Pseudovibrio sp. Tun.PSC04-5.I4: one gene and its partner. Each later gene encodes a partner of the first gene's protein in a complex. Links are inferred from orthologs where the notes say so. Each region holds a gene or a part of one and is shown in the gene's direction. Other genes may lie near its edges. The genes, in order: hfq and BLS62_RS23880.

What was found.
Region 2: the proteins of hfq (region 1) and BLS62_RS23880 are in contact, whole or in part, in a crystal structure (PDB 3VU3), measured with the Escherichia coli proteins. The link is inferred for Pseudovibrio sp. Tun.PSC04-5.I4 from one-to-one orthologs.

Annotation. Positions count from the first base shown.
Region 1 is NZ_FNLB01000006.1:1,568,619-1,571,783, reverse strand. The notes cover bases 302-3,142. They hold hfq (RNA chaperone Hfq), read left to right. Parts: upstream 302-1,513; coding sequence 1,514-1,771; downstream 1,772-3,142. Other genes in these bases: hflX (GTPase HflX), read left to right, coding at 1,771-3,142; BLS62_RS12345 (D-amino-acid transaminase), read left to right, coding at 471-1,349; trkA (Trk system potassium transporter TrkA), read left to right, coding at 302-335. Also shown: more of trkA, read left to right, coding at 1-301; more of hflX, read left to right, coding at 3,143-3,165. UniProt on the Escherichia coli protein: RNA chaperone that binds small regulatory RNA (sRNAs) and mRNAs to facilitate mRNA translational regulation in response to envelope stress, environmental stress and changes in metabolite concentrations.
Region 2 is NZ_FNLB01000006.1:4,004,559-4,007,845, forward strand. The notes cover bases 30-2,992. They hold BLS62_RS23880 (catalase), read left to right. Parts: upstream 30-756; coding sequence 757-2,229; downstream 2,230-2,992. Other genes in these bases: BLS62_RS23875 (LysR substrate-binding domain-containing protein), read right to left, coding at 30-619; BLS62_RS31400 (hypothetical protein), read left to right, coding at 530-745; BLS62_RS23885 (DUF2336 domain-containing protein), read left to right, coding at 2,475-2,992. In the rest of the region: more of BLS62_RS23875, read right to left, coding at 1-29; more of BLS62_RS23885, read left to right, coding at 2,993-3,287.

The DNA of each region.
Region 1 (3,165 bases):
TTGACGCGTTTGTGAACCCGCGTCAGGTGACCATTTCCAAGATTTTGCAGCATGTGCGCCGTGGCCGTATCCGGGCCGTTCATGCCTTGCAAAACGGAGCTGCTGAGGTGATTGAAGCGGAAGCGCTGGATACATCTCCTCTGGTTGGGCGCCCTTTACGTGAAGTGGAGCTGGCTGAGGGCATCCGCATTGGTGGCATCTTGCGGGATGGTCAGGTTATCTCTCCACGAGGAGACGAGCGCATTCAGGCCCATGACCGGGTTGTGATCTTTGCTGTGGCCGATAAAGTGCGTCAGGTGGAGCAAATGTTCCGTGTCTCGCTGGAGTTCTTCTAGAATTATCCCTGAATCCGCAGGTTCTCTTTGATATTGTTGAGAAATGCCCCGTTGTAATCCCAAGGTGGCGCTTGCATGGCATAAGGAAAAACCGCTAACATTGGTTGTGATGAATTTCCAAGAATGGAGAGGCCGATGAGCCGCGTCGCCTATGTAAACGGACAATATGTGCCTCATTCTCGTGCCGCAGTGCATATTGAGGATCGGGGCTACCAGTTTTCTGACGGTATTTATGAAGTCTGTGAAGTCTGGAACAATAGCCTCGTCGACATGGGATCGCATCTGGATCGGTTCGACCGCTCCCTTCGGCAGCTGCAAATTCGTGCGCCGATGTCTCGTGGGGCGCTTGTGCGTGTCATGAAGGAAGTGATTGCGCTGAACCGCGTCAAAAACGGTTTGATCTATATGCAGGTAACACGCGGCGTTTCTCCACGCGATCATTATTTCCCGCCAAAAGACACGCCACCGTCTCTCGTTATGACTGCAAAGTCGGTTTCACGTTTAAAAAACGACCAAATTGCGGCGAGGGGGGTTGGTGTAATTACCGTTGAAGAGAATCGTTGGGATAGGGTTGATATTAAGAGTGTTGGTCTTTTACCTAATGTCCTTGCTAAACAAAAGGCTAAGGAATCAGGCGCTCGTGAAGCATGGTTTGTGGATAAGAATGGCCTGATTACTGAGGGTGGTTCAACGAATGCTTGGATAATCCTAAAGGACGGGACTTTGGTTACTCGGCCCGCTACCCACGGAATCTTAAAGGGAATTACCCGCGGCGTTCTGATGAAATTGGCGGAAACGAAAGGGTTTCATGTAGAAGAACGCGGTTTTTCTATTAGTGAGGCAAAACAGGCTCAGGAGGTATTTTTAACAAGTGCATCGGGTCTTGTCATGCCTGTAACGAAAATAAACGAAACAATTATGGGTGATGGAAAGCCGGGACCAATAGTTCAGGACTTAAGAAAATCATTCCATGAAGCGTCAGAGTTGATTAAACTGAATGTTGCCGGGGATTAATGCCTCTGGTGTTTGCTGATGGGTAATTTACAATTTGGGCGGTTCACCAAAAGGGTGGAGACATCTCTCTTGTATTTGTGAGTGTCGTTGGACCGTTTCGAGGATGGGAACAGTAAATGGTGGATGCCGCGGCCGCGTCCACTGAGAACAGGATAAAAATAGATATGGCTGACCGCGCTCAAAATCTTCAAGATACATTTTTAAATCACGTCAGGAAGCAGAAGACTCCACTGACCATTTTTTTGATCAATGGTGTAAAACTGCAAGGCGTAGTTACTTGGTTTGATAATTTCTGCGTATTATTGCGCCGTGACGGGCACTCCCAGCTCGTTTACAAACACGCTATCTCTACTATCATGCCAAATAGCCCTATACAGCTGTTTGAACCGGCTGACGAAGAAGGCGAAAAAGCAGGAGGCTGATGAAGCCCCAATCAAATAAAGAAGCCGGCCTGAATCGCAAGCAACGTGATGCGAACGTTGAGGCCGGCGAAGATGAGGTGACCCGGGGAACCCGGTCGCTCATCATCGTACCGATCATCAAAAGCCGTGCCCTCGCAAGAGGCAGGGGCGCTCCTGAGCGTCCTTTCGGGGCTGAGCGTAGTCCTGAGGCACGACTGGAAGAGGCTATCGGGCTTGCTGAGGCAATCGAGTTAGAGATTGTATCCTCAGCTTTGGTCCGATTGGCTGCAGTGAAACCTGGAAGTTTGTTTGGCTCTGGTAAGGTGGAAGAAATTCACCAGCAGATCGAAGCCGAAGAAATTGAACTGGTCGTTGTAGATCATCCCCTTACTCCTATCCAGCAGCGGAATCTCGAACGAGATTGGAACTGTAAAGTCATCGATCGGACGGGTCTCATTCTTGAGATCTTTGGCGAGCGCGCTCAAACGAAAGAAGGCCGGCTACAAGTCGAGGTTGCGCATCTTTCCTGGCAGAAGTCGCGTCTTGTTCGCTCATGGACACACCTTGAACGTCAGCGTGGCGGTCTTGGGTTTGTGGGCGGTCCGGGTGAAACCCAGATCGAGGCTGATCGACGGGTCATTCAGGATCGCATTACTTTGCTGAAGGGACACCTTGAGCAAGTTCAGCGGACCCGTAAGCTGCATCGTAAAGCACGTAAGAAAGTGCCGCATCCGGTGGTTGCCTTTGTTGGCTACACCAATGCGGGCAAGTCTACGTTGTTTAACCGCATGACTGATGCGGACGTGTTTGTTAAGGATCTGTTGTTTGCGACGCTGGATCCAACTCTGCGCAGTATCAAGCTGCCTCATGGCCGTGAGGTGATTCTTTCCGATACGGTTGGGTTTATCTCCGAGTTGCCGCACAATCTGGTTGCTGCCTTCCGGGCGACGCTGGAAGAGGTCATTCAGGCTGATATCGTGCTTCATGTGCGCGATATTGCTCATGAAGATACCAAGGCTCAGTCTCAGGATGTGAATGAGACTTTGGAACTGCTTGGGCTGAAAGTTTCTGAAAGCGATCGTGTTATTGAGATCTATAACAAGATCGACCTGCTTGAAGAGACGCACCGGGCTAAATTGCTGGAAAGCAATTCTGCGCAAGAGGGGCCGATTGCCCTTTCTGCGGTGACTGGTGAGGGTGTTGCGGACCTTGTAAAGCGCATTGAAGCGCGTTTGGCCGAGCAACTCGATACGGTGAGTATGGTGTTGCCGCACAGTGAAGGCGAGGGGCATGCGTGGCTCTACCAGAACTGTGAGATTCTATCGCGGACGGAATCCGAGGACGGCATCCGCCTGGATGTTCGTGTTCCTGATGCACATCGCTCACGAGTACGAGACCGGTTTGCAAAGTACTTT
Region 2 (3,287 bases), 2.4 Mb from region 1 along the record:
TGAGTGTTTGGTCGCGAAGACAGTGGCCTTCTTCCAGTAGCAAGAGGTTTTCGCCAGTTAAGTCCTGCGGCTTCACTCGTTTGCGTTCATCTACATGGCGAGCGCTGGACACAGCCATCAAAAAGCGATCCTCGAAGATTAGCAATTCTTCCAGTTCAGATTCTTCCAAGGGCAAAGCAGCAAGAACAACGTCCAGATGCCCCTGCTTTAGCTCTTCGATTAAGTTCCTCGTCATAGTTTCGCGTAATATCAGATGTAGTTTCGGGTACTGAGAAGTCAGGGCTGGCAGAAGCTTTGGGAGAATATAAGGTGCAAGAGATGGGATCACGCCAAGCCGAATTGTTCCACTGAGTGGAGAGGCTGCGTGTTCCGCGTAGTCCTTTATGTCTTGTAGTTCTCTTAGAATTTGACGGGCTCGATGAGCTATCTCTTCACCTTCTGGTGTCAAATAGATTGAGCGAGCGTTGCGTTCAATGAGAGCTATGCCAAGCTCTTTCTCCAAGTCTCGTATTTGCATGGAAAGAGCTGGTTGAGAAATACACACTTCATCAGCGGCATTGCCAAAATGGCGGTGTTTCTGGAGCGCGACAAAGTATCGAAGTTGTTTGAAACTGGTCATATCGATAAGAATAACTTATCGGTAGCAGAAATCAATCTGATTGGCGCTTATGGGCAAACAGGCCTACGTTTCTTATCGAAAGTTCAACAGCCTCATTCATTAAATGAAGGCTTTACCCAGATCTAGGGAGTAGAAAAATGTGCGCTGATAAAACATTGACGACGACAGGTGGTGCTCCGGTTAGCGATAATCAGAACTCCATGTCAGCAGGCCCTCGCGGCCCATTGCTCATGCAAGATTACCAGTTGATGGAAAAACTTGCGCACCAGAACCGTGAAAGAATTCCTGAGCGTACCGTTCACGCTAAGGGGTGGGGTGCGCATGGCACGCTGACCGTGACCAACGATATTTCCAAGTATACTCGTGCTAAGTTATTTTCCGAGGTCGGTAAACAGACGCCTTGCGTGGCTCGGTTCTCAACAGTTGCTGGCGAGCTTGGTGCAGCTGATGCGGAGCGTGATGTTCGTGGGTTCTCCTTCAAGTTTTACAGCGAGGAAGGCAACTGGGACATGGTTGGCAACAACACGCCTGTGTTCTTCGTTCGCGATCCGCTTAAATTCCCAGACTTCATTCACACTCAGAAACGGCATCCTCGAACACATATGCGCTCGCCAACTGCCATGTGGGATTTCTGGTCGCTCTCTCCGGAGAGTCTGCATCAGGTGACAATCCTCATGTCAGACCGCGGCTTGCCGACTGATGTTCGCCACATCAATGGATATGGATCTCACACGTTCTCATTCGTGAACAAGGATGGTGAGCGGTTCTGGGTTAAGTTCCACTTCAAAACAATGCAGGGTCACAAACACTGGACGAACAGTGAAGCTGAGAAGGTTGTTGGGAAGACCCGCGAAAGTACGCAGGAAGACCTTTACGGTTCCATCGAGCGAGGCGAGTTTCCGAAATGGAAGTTTTACGTTCAGGTGATGCCGGAAATGGAAGCGGAGAATACACCGTACAATCCATTCGATTTGACAAAAGTTTGGCCACATAAAGACTACCCACTTATTGAGGTAGGGACTGTGGAGCTAAACCGGAATCCGGAGAACTATTTTGCTGAGATCGAACAGCTAGCTCTTTCACCAAGCAATGTAATCCCTGGGATCAGCTTCTCACCAGACAAAATGCTTCAAGCGCGTATCTTCTCTTATGCAGATGCTCACCGGTACAGATTGGGTACGCATTACGAAGCGTTGCCAGTGAATAGACCTAAGTGCCCAGTGACCAATTATCACAAGGATGGTCCGATGCGGTTTGAGCCGAATAACTCAAATCCGGACGCTTATTATGAGCCAAATTCTTTCCATGGACCGAAAGAGGACAAATCATTTTCAGAGCCTCCTCTCCGGATTTTTGGGGATGGCGACAAGTATGATCACCGGGAAGGTAATGATGATTACAAACAGCCTGGAGATCTCTTCCGCCTGATGAATGAAGCGGAGCAGGGCCGACTCATGGACAATATGGCAGCTGCTATGCAGGGTGTTCCAGAGGAAATCATTAAGAGACAGGCCATGCATTGTTATCGCGCAGACCCGAAATATGGGGAAGGTGTTGCAAAAAGAATGGGGGTTTCAGTAAGTGAAGTAGAGACCCTCGCGACAGCATGAATACAAGCGTCATACATTAGCTGAATAAGCGCCGCCAGTAACTTACTGGTGGCGCTTATGTTTTTATTAAAATTTCAATTACCGGAGAAAAGTTAATCAAACCCTCGGATATTAAGGCTCCAAATAAGATGTGCCATGCATGTTTTTTTGCTGGAATTAACTAAAATTAGATCAAATCGAGTTATTTTTTATTAGGATCTGTTCCATAGATATTTAATTAGTTGCGTATCCCATTGGTGTTTTAAATGTCATCTGACTTGGCTTCTCATATCGTTGACTTCCAGTCTCTTGCTCTTGAGAATAATATTGAGCGACGTTCAGAGCTCGCGCGTCATGTGGCTCTGCTGTTCTCTAGAACATGGGAGCGGTGCTCCGATGATCAGATTGATATTTACGATAATGTTATGCTTCGGCTCTCTGAAGTGGTTGAACGTCAAGCACTCAGTTATATGGCAGATCGCTTGTCTGAAGTGCGGCGTGCCCCGGAACAGACAGTTCGCAGACTTGCATTCGATGAAATTGATGTGGCGGAACCGTTGCTGCGTCGATCCAATGTTTTGAAGGAGCAAGATCTCCTCAGCATTGCGCGTGGTAAGACTGACGATCACCGTCTTGCGATTGCCAAGCGGGAAGTGATTTCCGAGAGTATTAGTGATGTGCTGGTGAACCTTGGTAACACTCAGGTCAAGCAGACTGTTGCGGCCAATGAAGGCGCAGTGCTTGGTCAGCGCAGCGTCAACTCGCTTATGGGTGAGGCGCGCGGTGATGAGGTTCTTCAGCTTGCTCTTGGGCAACGTGCTGATCTTGCTGACGCTCATATTGAAGCGCTTATTAATTTTGCAAGTGAACAGGTTCGCAAGCAGCTGATTAAAGAAGGTGCTGACGATGTTGCTGGTAAGCTGCCAAAGGCGGCTCGTATTGCTGCTGGCAAGCTTTCTAACGAGTTCTGGCTCGGTCGTTATGACTTTGAGACAGGTCGTGGCCGTGTGATGGAACTGGTGCGCCAAGGTAAGCTTAGTGAAAACAGCTTACGCGGTTTTGCCGAGGAAGATCGTTTT